DNA from 3 places in the Desulfobacter hydrogenophilus genome. Region 3 is predicted to be linked to each of the others. Evidence: riboswitches for the same ligand, from Rfam matches in the RefSeq annotation. Region 3 holds a riboswitch; each other region holds the start of a gene.
The links. Region 3 has a riboswitch for thiamine pyrophosphate ahead of thiC (phosphomethylpyrimidine synthase ThiC). Riboswitches for the same ligand answer to the same signal wherever they lie in the genome.
Positions count from the first base shown of each region.

Region 1: it holds a riboswitch for thiamine pyrophosphate, as region 3 does, so the genes downstream of both, thiM (hydroxyethylthiazole kinase) here and thiC (phosphomethylpyrimidine synthase ThiC) in region 3, are expected to answer to the same signal.
Region 2: it holds a riboswitch for thiamine pyrophosphate, as region 3 does, so the genes downstream of both, thiS (sulfur carrier protein ThiS) here and thiC (phosphomethylpyrimidine synthase ThiC) in region 3, are expected to answer to the same signal.

Region 1 covers NZ_CP036313.1:427,619-431,882, reverse strand. Annotated here, with positions in the region: gene icmF (fused isobutyryl-CoA mutase/GTPase IcmF) at 1-1,061, opposite strand, end outside; TPP riboswitch at 1,408-1,532, shown strand; gene thiM (hydroxyethylthiazole kinase) at 1,525-2,361, shown strand; gene EYB58_RS01935 (MTH1187 family thiamine-binding protein) at 2,365-2,682, shown strand; gene EYB58_RS01930 (thiamine phosphate synthase) at 2,672-3,367, shown strand; gene EYB58_RS01925 (Rossmann-like domain-containing protein) at 3,565-4,264, shown strand, end outside.
Region 2 covers NZ_CP036313.1:284,076-288,339, forward strand. Annotated here, with positions in the region: gene thiH (2-iminoacetate synthase ThiH) at 1-516, opposite strand, end outside; gene EYB58_RS01355 (thiazole synthase) at 766-1,548, opposite strand; gene thiS (sulfur carrier protein ThiS) at 1,551-1,748, opposite strand; TPP riboswitch at 1,840-1,934, opposite strand; gene dapF (diaminopimelate epimerase) at 1,974-2,825, opposite strand; gene EYB58_RS01370 (ribonuclease D) at 3,012-4,142, opposite strand.
Region 3 covers NZ_CP036313.1:2,589,788-2,594,051, forward strand. Annotated here, with positions in the region: gene EYB58_RS11490 (type IV pilus modification PilV family protein) at 1-391, opposite strand, end outside; gene EYB58_RS11495 (PilW family protein) at 405-1,094, opposite strand; gene EYB58_RS11500 (GspH/FimT family pseudopilin) at 1,085-1,693, opposite strand; TPP riboswitch at 2,154-2,265, shown strand; gene thiC (phosphomethylpyrimidine synthase ThiC) at 2,346-3,632, shown strand; gene EYB58_RS11510 (hypothetical protein) at 3,853-4,264, shown strand, end outside.

The DNA.
Region 1 (4,264 bases), 2.2 Mb from region 3:
CCTCTTTTTTCGAATTTGTTGACCACAATCAGATCCGCGTAATCCAGCATATCTATTTTTTCCAACTGGCTTGCCGCCCCGAATTCGGCCGTCATAACATACATGGCGCAATCCACCTGGTCGGTAATTTGGGAATCCCCCTGACCTATGCCGGCGGTTTCGGCGATGATAAAATCAAATCCGGCGGCCTTGACCACAGAAATGACGTCTCCCAGTGCCTCCGGGATTTCCGAGTGGGCTTTTCGCGTCGCCAGGGAGCGCATGTAGACACGATCATTTCCGATGGCGTTCATTCGAATGCGATCCCCCAAAAGGGCACCGCCGGTTTTTCTTCTGGATACGTCCGAACTGATAACAGCGATCTTCATATCTTTTACATCATTGATCATGCGAATAATCAGTTCGTCAATCAGCGAAGATTTCCCCGCCCCACCGGTTCCGGTGATGCCCATGACCGGCACAGTTCTGTTTCCTGTTTTTTTCAATAGTTGGGCCCTGAAATGGTCCAAATGGCCGTTGCCGGAAGCCTTGGCTTGTTCCATTGCGGTAATCGCCTTGCCCACCAGACGTTTGTTTTCACAAGACAACAATTTAAAATCAACGGCATCATCCTCTACCGTGGAAAAATCAATCGTCTTTACCATATGGTTGATAATTCCCTGCAGTCCCATCCGTGTGCCGTCTTCAGGAGAATATATCCTGGCTACGCCGTAATCATGAAGCGCCTGAATCTCATCGGGCACAATAACGCCTCCGCCGCCGCCGAAAACCTTAATGTCAGAGGCATTTTGCTCTTTCAAAAGATCTACGATATATTTGAAAAATTCGATATGCCCTCCCTGATAACTGGAAACGGCTATGCCCTGGGCATCTTCTTCAATGGCTGCGTCCACAATTTCCTTTACGGAACGGTTGTGGCCCAAATGGATCACCTCAGCACCGGTGCTTTGAAGCAGCCTTCGAAACATGTTTATAGACACGTCATGGCCGTCGAAAAGGGACGTTGCTGTGATGACACGTACTTTATGTTGGGGCTTGTATATTTCTACAGCGTCACTCATCTTTCCTCCTTCATAAAAAATTGAGATCAAGAAGTTGCCAACGTTTTTTTTCGGAAACGAATGTTTAACTGTATGCTTGAAGAATATAATGAAAACTTGATAGAGCCGTAACAACATACATCCTTCAAGGAAAGGAACTTTTTTTATTTTCAAAAAAAGTATAACAAAGGATAAAAAGATTATCAAGAACCTGAAATATGGTCCCGGCAGGGATATATATCATGCGCTCAACATCCAAGAATCAATTATATTGGAGAGAACCCTTATTTTTATTTCCAGGATATGTTTACATGGAATTGCCCTGGAAAAAGAGATGACAATAAAGGCAAAAAAAAGTTAAAAAGGCAGAAATATAAATGGGTGCCTGTCTGTGGGTAACGGACTGAATGCGGCCTTGACCGCAGGGCTGAGATTATACCATTGAACTTGATCTGGATAATACCAGCGGAAGGAGTAATTATAAATGAGTCTTAAAAAAGATATTCAAGCCGAAATAATTCATGCCGTTGAAACCGTACAGCAAACCAATCCCATGGCAGGATCCGTCACCAACACGGTGACCATCAACTTTGTCGCCAATGCCCAGCTTGCCGTGGGCGGTTCGGCAGCCATGGTCTATATGCCCGATGAAGCCCAATTTTTGTCCCAGGCCGGTGGTGCCGCTTACATAAATATGGGCACCATAGAGCCTGTCTATGAAAAGACCTTACCCGGCATGGCAGAAACGCTTCATAACAGCGCAAAACCATGGGTCCTGGATCCTGTGGCCATTGGCATCGGTGAGCTTCGCACCCGGTTGTTGCTGGCATTTAAATCCTGTAAACCCAGTATCATCCGTGGGAATGCCTCTGAAATTATTGCCCTGGCCGGGTTATGGGGGCTGGATGGCGGCACAAAAACATCCAATGTCCGGGGGGTGGATTCCCAGGATACGGTCAGCGCAGCCAAGGATGGGGCCGTGGCCCTGGCCCGATGGACCGGTGGGGCTGTGGCCGTGTCGGGCAAGCAGGATTTGGTTACCAATGGTTCTGTTGTAGCCCTCTGTCATGGCGGCTCACACTTTATGGAAAAAATTACCGGATCAGGCTGCTCTTTGGGCGGCGTCATGGCTGTTTATGCCACTGCGGCCCCTGCGTTTATCGCAGCATTGACCGGCACGGCTGTTTATAATCTGGCCGGTTCTCGCGCCGCTGAAAAAACAGATGCACCGGCAAGTTTTCAGGTTCATTTTTTGGACGAATTGTATAAAGCAAAACCCAGGGACATTGCAGAAAACCCATTTGACATTGAGGAGATTTAATAGATGAATACATTGGTTTCAGTTGCCATATCACCTTGCGGGACAGGGGACGAGCTTAGCGGAGAGGTTGCACAAGTTATAAAAATCATAAGGGAATCCGGTCTTAAAAATCGAACCAATTCCATGTTCACAGAGATAGAAGGCCCATGGGATGATGTGATGAAGGTTGTAAAGGACGCAACCTTTGTGCTTGCCGAAAAAGGCATCCGTACGGGCGTTGTTTTGAAAGCCGATGTCCGGCCTGGATTTACGGACATGATGACAGCCAAAGTGGATAAAGTTAATGGTATTTTGAAAGGGACAAATACGCATGAGAAGTAAACTGGATATTTCAGCCTATTTTGTGGTGGGCCCGGAGAATACCAAAGGGCGTCCTGTGGCGTTCATTATCCGGGATGCGGTGGAGGCCGGCATTACATGCGTGCAGGTCCGATCCAAAACAGCGTCTGCCAGGGAATTGATTGAATTAACCGGCCAGGCGTCCGAAGCCATCGCGCAAACCGGTAAATCCGACGTTGTGACCCTGTTGGTGAATGACCGCCTTGACGTGGTGCTGGCGGCCAAAAAACAAGGTATAAGCGTTGACGGCATCCATGTGGGCCAATCGGATATACCCGTGGACGTTTGCCGGGAATATCTAGGCCCTGATGCCATTGTCGGCTTATCCGCCAGGACCCATGAATTGTTTGAGTATATAAAAAATGCCGATGTCAGCCTTATTGATTATTTTGGCGCAGGTCCTTTGCATGAAACCCAGACCAAACCGGACAGCGGGCTTGATGTGGACGGAAAAAGAATTACAAGAAGTATTGAGGATATTACAACACTTGCCCAACTCAGTTCGCTTCCCGTCGTGGTTGGCGGCGGCGTCAAACTTGCCGACATACCGTCGCTTGCCCGGACCGGCGTTGCCGGTTTTTTCGTTGTATCTGCGATATCTGAGGCAGATGACCCAGGGCTTCAAGCAGCAAATCTGGTTAAGACCTGGAACAGCCATAAGCGGTAAAGGCGTATGGTCAAAAGAGTCCATCTGCTTGTTTTAGGAAACATGCCGTCAGTGCCAGGTCATTTGCTTGTTTTCAAGATGAGTTTAAGGCAGTATAGTAGGCCGTTAGGTTTTTTTGACGGGCCGGAAAACTAAAAGACACGCCCAACACATAGAAACTGTTTGCTCTTCGGCCTGAACGAATAGAAGGAAATAAAATGAATATCAACGACATTTACATTCAACTAAAAGACGCCTTAAAATCAGAAATTGTCCGCCACGACCTGGCAAACAAAAGAATTGACATCAAGTGTAAACCTTTGTCCGTAGAAGAGGCCATCGGCACCCCGGAGCATGATGACTACCCCATTGTCAAAGGTAAAGAGGTGATGATGGCGGCAACGTTTAACGGGGCTGTGGGTCAGTCCTTTACGGACGAGTACACGGATATCTCTTTGTCCGTGGATGGTCTGCTTGAATTGGACCACACAAAAACCAGTGACCGAGCAATTTTCATTGCAGGGCTCAATGCGGTTTACAGAGCCTTGGATCTTTGTGAAAAAACAATACATTGCAAGGACAAGGAACCGGTGGAGTGTGCCAACAATCTGATTGAACAACCGCAGTTTTCAGGGAAAAAGATTCTTCTGGTCGGGCTTCAACCCAGATTTCTGGAATATCTTGCCAAACAGAATACGGTGCGGGTCCTGGACCTTGACCCGGACAACGTGGGCTCCGAAAAGTTTGGGGTGCGTATAGAATCCGGGGAAAATTTCGAGGAAGCCCTTGACTGGTGTGACATGATATTTGCCACCGGGTCAACCATTGTGAACGGCACCATTACCCATTTTTTGAGCAGCGGTAAACCTGCCATCTTTTTCGGGGTGACCATCAGTGCCCCGGCTAAAATTTTGGGGC
Region 2 (4,264 bases), 2.3 Mb from region 3:
TGCCTCATAGAGTTGCCGGTACTCCTCAATCTCAAGCGGGTAGACCTCAATCGCCACGGATGCAAAATGTTTCTTGAGCAGTCGCGACGCATCCACCAGGTACGACATGGGGGTCATGTGCTGGGCTTCACCGGTGAGAAAGAGCACATGCTGCATCCCGGTTTTGGCAATGGCCTTGGCCTCAATCTCAATCTCTTCCAGGCTGAGCTTTCGGCGAAGGATGGAATTTTTGTGATTAAATCCACAGTAAGCACAACCGTTGTTACAATAGTTGGAGATGTACAGCGGAATAAACATTTGGATCGTGCGGCCAAAATACTGCACGGTCAACTGGTGGGCTTTTCGGGCCATGGCCTCAAGATGTCCGGCAGCCCGAGGGCTCAGCAGAGTCAAAAGATCCATAGGATCGGGTTTTTCCTTGGCCATACTGAGGATGATGTCCTCATCATTCACCTGGTCAAAAAATTTAGGAACATTAAAATCACGGTACTGCTCAACTACCTTGTAGAATGACATAATTCGATCCTCATTTTATGAAAGTCGCAATAAGCTATTAAATTTCTTTCATGTTTTGTTGTGGGTTGAGCCTCTATGTCATAAAATTAAGATGATTCCAATTAGAACCATGAAGCGCATGGAGGACATGAAGATTAATTTTCCGGTATATATTCTTCATGCGCTTCATGTCCTTCATGGTAAAACAAACGACACATACTTAAACTTATGACATTGAGTTGAACATAGGTGTTGATAGACCAGGTCAACTCATGGCTGTTCTTCGTCAAGAAATCCGGTGAGCGGAGAAGAGGCGCGGGCAAAGGTGGACGCCTCGGCCATTTCCGCCAGGTAGGCCGCCCGCCCGGCTTTGACCGCCAGATCAAAGGCGCGTCCCATGGCTTCGGGATCCCGGGCCGTGGCAATGGCGGTATTCACCAGCACCGCATCTGCACCCATTTCCATTGCCGCCGCAGCCTGGGAAGGTTTACCGATTCCCGCATCCACAACGATGGGCACACAGGCATTCTCAATTAACATGGCAATCAGCGGTTTGGTCTCCAGTCCCCGGTTGGTTCCGATGGGCGAGCCCAGGGGCATCACCGCTGCGGCTCCTGCGTTTTCCAGACGTTTGGCCAGGGGCAGATCGGGCAAAACATAGGGCAGCACCTGAAACCCTTCTTTGGCCAGAATTTCCGTCGCTTTCAAGGTCTCCCAGTTATCCGGCATCAGGTATTTCATATCGGTGATAACTTCGATTTTAATAAAATCACCACAACCGGCTTCCCGGGCAATACGGGCAACGCGAACGGCCTGTTCTGCGTTGCGGGCGCCGGATGTATTGGGCAGCAGGGTCACATTTTTGGGGATGTATTCGAGAATATTTTCAGACTGCTCCGAGACGTCGACACGGCGCAGGGCGACCGTGATCATCTGTGAACCACTGGCCGCAAGCATCTTGGGAATTTGTCCATGGTTGCCAAATTTCCCGGTACCGGTCAGTAACCGGTTACTGAATTCTTTCCCACCTAATAAAAGTAAATCGTCGTTCATAATCAGCCTCCTCCGACAAAACTGAGCATCTCCAGGCGATCTTTGTCCTGGAGTTCAGTTGTCGGCCAAAATTCCTGTTTGATGATTTGCTGGTTAAGTTCGATAACCAGCGCCCCTGCATCGAGTTTTTTCCAGGCAATCAACTGTGCCAAAGTACAGGACTCTATGCATTCCTGTTTTCCGTTGACAAAAATATTCATAGGCAAAAATCCTTAAAAAAAAAGCCGTTTACCCCTCAAAGGAAGGGCAAACGGCTATAAAAATACCTAAATCCGGATTTTTCCAGGTTTATTGCTGTCTTGTCCGCTCTTCCCTTCGCCAGTATTATCCGGATCAGGTTCAATGGGTATAATCTCAGACGCTGTGCGCCACCCCAAACGATGAATTATGCTATATAGAGAATAAAAAGGTTTGTCAACCCGGAGTTAAATTTCAACAGTTCCCTTAAAAACGGTCTGGGCAGGCCCGGTCTTAAAAATATGACCAGAGGATTCATCCCATAAAATATCCAGATCTCCACCGTCCAGATGGACACGCACCTGTCGCCCTACCCATCCCGTCAGATGAGCGGCCGTAACGGCAGCACAGGCCCCGGTACCGCAGGCAAGGGTTACCCCGGCCCCGCGTTCCCACACCCGCATTTTTATTTGGCTGTCAGAGATGACTTCAATGAACTCCACATTGGTTTTTTCAGGAAAACGGGGGTGATTTTCCACCATGGGACCAACAACTTCAATGTCCACCAGTGACAAATCATTCACAAAGATCACCGCATGGGGGTTCCCCATGGAGACACAGGAAACGGACATTGTGCCCTGCCCTGTTTCAATGGGCACCCCAAGGGCCATCTTTCCATCATAGACAAAAGGGATCTGTTCAGGAATAAGCCGTGGCACCCCCATATCCACGCATACGGAGACCACCTGTGCATCTTGCTTTTTTTCAATGCGGGGCACCACAGTTCCGGCCAGGGTTTGAACCTTTATTTCATCTTTGACAAGAATATTGTTCTCGTACAGATATTTGGCAAAACAGCGCATGCCGTTGCCGCACATCTCCGGTTGAGACCCGTCTGAATTGATAATAACAAACCGTATATCATGGGTATCAGAATGCCGGGCCAGAATAATGCCATCGGCACCGATGCCAAACCTCCGATGACACAGGTGCACGGCCAGATCCGAATAATCAATGTGCCCGGCAATGGTTTTGTCCCGGTCATCCAGCATAATGAAATCATTGCCGAGACCATGCATTTTCCAAAAATCTATATGCATTGTCTATCCTCTCTCTTGTTAGGCTTGGGATCAGATTAAAATCGTCCAAATATGACTTAGGATTTTAAGTCGTATTCAAGGCGCGTTACTGGGAGCATATTCGAAATATGTGTTCAGTGACGCAACGCAGAAGACGGCTTAAAAGGAAAGTCATATGGATGGTTTTATTTTGATTGCGAGCCTTAATTACTGCACTCGGGAAAGTGTATCCATAATCTTCCCACCAAGCGCCTCGACCTGCCAGTTTCGTATACCCGGAATCTGCAACAGATCGTCCGGGCTTGACGGCTTGTCCGCTGCCACCGCAGCGATCATATTGTTATTGATCAAAAATCCAGGCTCCATGGCCAGGGTTTGGGAAGCAGTCTCACGCATTTTTTTTAATGCATCAATGCGGCCAAGGACCTGGGAGTTTTTTCGGGGCATCCGGGTTCTAGGATAAGAGGGCAATTCCCGGTGGGGTAAGGCAAGGGCTGTTTGAATGGCGTTGACGCACAATTGCCCGTACATACCAGCCTGCTTAGGGCTTAGCGCTCGATGTTTCAAAACAGCCTCAACACTGGTCGGCCTGCGCTGAACCATGGTCATGATGGACTGGTTGGACATAATTTTAAAGGGTGGCAAATCCTTTTTCTCCGCCTGGGAAATCCGGACTTCCAGCAGATGCTCAAGCACAGCAAGGCTTCGGTTGTCAAGCTTACCGGCCCCCTTGAACTTTTTAAACAAGGGCCTTAAATGGTTATTTTCGTATTTCACCCTGGCCTGCAAATCAAACTCCTCTTCGGCCCAGGCCAAACGCCCGATCTTTTCAAGGCGATCCTTTAAAAGGTCATGCAGTTCCACAAGCGTCGCCACATCCCCCACACTGTAGGCAATCATATCATCTTTCAAAGGCCGTTTGGACCAATCCACCTTCTGGTACTTTTTATCCACATCTATATTAAAATAAGATTTCAAAAGTGCGCCCAGACCCCGGGCCTTAATATTTAAAAAACGGCAGGCGATCTCGGTGTCAAATAGGTTTTCAATTTCAACGGACAACTCCCGGTCAAGGCTTCTGACATCAAAGTCTGACCCATGGAACACCTTGATAATTTCTGGATTTGCAAGGATTTGAGAAAAGGGTGAGAAATCATTGATCAGAAAAGGATCCACCAGCCAGGCCTGGTCTGGGCCTGCAATCTGGATCAGGCATATCTTTTCTGAAAAACAGTGCATGGAATCGGCCTCCAGATCCACGCCGATTATCTCACAGGGTTCAAGTTTCAGGCATACTTGTGCCAAGTCTTTGTCCGTTGTTACAAACTGATAAACCACCTTAGTTTTCCCTTGATTGTTTAAAACACTTCTTTTAAGATTCTTTTTTTAAATTTAACGGCTTTTATTACAATGTTTAATCAAAAACACTTGATCATACGCTGCCTTGGAAAATAGGGCAA
Region 3 (4,264 bases):
AGGTCATTGTCAGCGTTACGAATTTAATGTCGCTTTCATCATCCTCGTCTGTGGTGCCGTCCCCGTCATTGTCCACAGTGTCTGTATTGGACCATTGGGTGACGTTCCAGGTGGCTGCGGATATGGATCCGGGTAGAACGAATCCGGTCAGTTCACTGATCGTATGAGCACCGACGTCAAACACTGCATCAGAATAGCTTTGGTTGGTCAGGGTTTCATATATGTTTTCTCCGGTAGACCCTGCAATGGTCAGTTTGTTGGCGGATGCATTGCCACGGGTGGAACTGATATGCATGGTATTGATGGCTAAAATGCCCACAGCCAGGACCATCATGGCAATCATAGCCTCAATCAGGGTGAATCCGTTCTGGTTTTTTATGATTGTTTTCATGGCACATCCACTCCTATAATCCTAAATTGCGGCAGCGAATTCTAAGTGTTCGGAGCCGGCGCCTGTAATTGTCGTTGTACGGCCCCCACGTCTGCCCGGAGGGGGACGGGGGTTTATATTGGGTTGTATTGGTAAAACTTGTGTCTTTTTTTGGGGATGCGGCAAGAATAGTGATCTGTACGCTTCTAACGTCAGAAGGAGTGGCCGTCACTGCTTCATTGCTGTCTATGTAAAGGAATTCTACGGCCTGGATCTGTTCGGCAATGTCCTGATACCCGCCCCCGCCAGCCTTAATGACAATATTCACAGGGTCTGGTACTCCGTCCCCGTCACTGTCTGCTTCGGGAATACCGTTCCCGTCCGCATCGACGGAGGGTTCCAGGCCAATAACAAAGGTTTCATCCGAATCCAAAACGCCATCCCCGTCAGTATCTGTTTCAAACTGGATTCTTCCTGCATTTGTGGGGGTGACGGAAAAATTTCCGCTGGCCGTGGGATCATAACCGGCCATGCGAAGGTCAATGGCGATTATTGAAAACGCGGCCCGTAGATTTTGTTGCATTTCAGCCACCTGGTCTTGGGTATAGTAAGCTTTTTGCTGGGATAAATAGGTGGCATAGGCCGCCCCTGTAATCATTGCACCGATGACCAGGGTCATCATTAATTCGATCAGGGTAAATCCCTTCTGGTTGTTTACGGCCATTCTGGTCCACCCCATTTTAGTAGTTTGACTAATCCACTGGACAGTGTACCTACGGCATAGGTCGTGCCGTTGTTCGGGTTGGTAAGGTAGACATATCCGGCATTTCCTATGCCACTTGAGTTAACAACGAGAACATTATTTGGTGATGGATAGGTAATGAAATCACCAAAGGTCGAGCCTACAGGCGTGGTTGCATTTCCATTGCCAAATTGAACTCTGTTTTTATACGTCGGTGACAGCAGCGACACGCTTCGTTCAATGACGTTATCGCCTGTTCCGGTCATATCCCCGGCAGAGTCCCAGTCGTCATCAGCACCTTTATCACTGCAAATGTAGTAACAGCTGTTGGTCGTATCAAAAACAATGGCCGCACTGGCATTCTGCTTAACCGCAATCATGCGGGCCTCCTGCATAGCCGAATACAGGTCCCTTGCCGCAGATTTGACGCTTAAGTTGTCAAACCAGAGCATCAGGTTCGGAACAGCCATTGACGCGGAAACTCCAATAATCGCAATGACAATCATCATTTCAATCAGTGTAAATCCGCCATTATGCTGTTGTTGTCCGGGAATCATTCTCTTTAAAGATCTTTTAATCATGTTATCTTATCTTTTATTTGTTGTTTATATCTATATTATCCCGGCAGGGTGTCAATCATCAGGCTATAATCGGGAAAAATCGTCATTTGGGGCCGGATTTTATAAATACGCTGAATGGTAAAGCAAAAATCATTCCAATCAGCCTCGTCGTTAACGGGATCTTGAATAAATCGCCTTATTCTTTACCATACATTAATACGCGTGTCTCGGGTATGGTTCAACCTATATATCTGTATCTAAAGTTCGGCTTTTTCTTAAGAAATATTTAATTTTTTCGGATGTTAGCCAGGCAAAATGCATAGAAATTGCTTGACGTCATGGTTAAATTTCACCAAAACCATTAAATAAAATTAATACTACAGGTGTCATTGGTTTTCAATCATTGTTTTAACCGTGTCGAAAATCTGGTCTCAGGATCAAGACATTGACAGAACCTTCCGAATCAAGTATTTGATATTTTAGTTGATCACGGGGGTGCTTTCGTAAAAGCTGAGAGAAGTTGGCTCAAGACTTCAACCCTTGGAACCTGATCCGGTTCGTACCGGCGTAGGGAAAGTGATTGAAGCTTTGGCATAGAGCTTGTTTGTCATTTTCCCGCCTTTTCCGTTTCAGTTTCCCTGCCCAAAAATAAATATAAACAGGAGATGTACACATGTCACAGTCATATACGACTCAGATGGATGCAGCCAGAAAAGGTATTCTCACCCCGCAGATGGAACAGGTGCTCGCCAATGAACCCATCTCAAAACAGGAGCTGATGGAGGGCCTTGCCGAGGGCAGGATTGCTATCCCTGCCAATAAAAATCATTTAAACCTGAAAGCAGCAGGCGTGGGAAAAGGGCTTAAAACTAAAATTAACGTTAATTTAGGCGTATCCAAAGATGTCTGCTGTTTTGATTCAGAATTAAATAAAGCGAAGTTGGCGATAGAGTACCAGGCAGATGCCGTCATGGACCTGAGTGTATCCGGCGAGACTGAAAAATTTCGAAAGCGTCTGGTGGAACAAATTCCCGTGATGATCGGTACGGTGCCTATTTATGACACCTTAACCCGTACTGGAAAGCCCACAGAAGAGATAACCCTGGAAGATTGGTTTGAAACCGTTGAGATTCATGCCGCCAACGGGATTGATTTCATTACTATCCATGCCGGGCTCAATCAAAAATGCGCCCGAAGCATTAAGGCGAATCCCAGGCTTTGCGGAATTGTCAGCCGGGGTGGGGCTATTCTGTTTGAATGGATGGAAAAAACCGGCAATGAAAATCCCTTTTATGAACACTTTGACCGGCTCCTGGACATTTGTCAGGCCCATGATGTCTGCATCAGCCTGGGGGATGGACTCAGGCCGGGTGCGATAAAAGATTCAACAGATGCCCCCCAGATCGAGGAGCTGATCACCTTGGGAGAACTGACCAAGCAGGCCTGGGAAAAAAACGTACAGGTTATGATTGAGGGACCTGGTCACGTGCCGCTGCATGAGATAGAAATGAACATGAAACTTCAGAAAAAGCTTTGCCACAACGCCCCGTTTTATGTGCTTGGCCCCTTGGTTACCGACATTGCCCCCGGCTACGACCATATCACGTCAGCCATTGGCGGTGCCCTGGCCGCCATGCATGGTGCCGACTTTTTATGTTATGTCACCCCTGCTGAACATCTGCGACTGCCAACCGCAGACGATGTTAAACAAGGTATTATTGCATCCCGGATCGCCGCCCATGCCGGAGATTTGGCCAAAGGGCTTAAAGATGCTGAGATTATAGACCATAAAATGAGCAAAGCCCGGGGGGCCCTGGACTGGGAGGGGCAGTTCGATTGCGCCCTGGACCCGGAAAAGGCCAGGGAATACCGCAAGTCGTCCCAGCCTGGGGAAAAAGAAGTCTGTACCATGTGCGGTGATTTTTGCGCTGTTAAACGTGTGGGGGCTCTGCTTGGATAGCGGCTTCATCCTGACAAGTTGCATCAATCGTTTTATATTCATGCGTCAGTACTGAAGTTAGGATTATTGAAACAATAAAATCCACTATATGGTTTGTCTTTCCAACCGTATTTGTGGATTTTAAAATTTTTATGGCCCTTAATGACATTGAATTGACATTTAAGGGGATTAGTTTTAGAAGAAATAACATTTGAGGTAACGGATAATTGGGAGAAAATTAATGCACATTCGTCATTGTCTACCATCAACCTTTTTAATTTGTTTGATCTTTACCGCCTTTATTTTTGTTTCAGGGTGCGGGGTTTTTCAGGGGGCGTCTGCCCCGGAACAGGGTCAATCCACCCAGTCGGAAGTTGAGACTAAACCCCTTGCAATTTACCATGATTTTGAGGATGTGCTGGTGCCCGAGGAATTGACAATTATAAAAAACCGCACGGTCGTGGTCTCAACACCCGGATTTAGATCCGGAATCCTTACCCTTAGGGGGCGGGTGGAGTCCAATTCTCTATATAACTTTTTTTCCATAAATATGGAAAAGGACAACTGGGAGGTCATTTCCAGGATTAAAGCTCCGGAAACCACCATCATGGTATATCAAAAGGCCACCCGATGCGCTGTGATTACAATCCGTG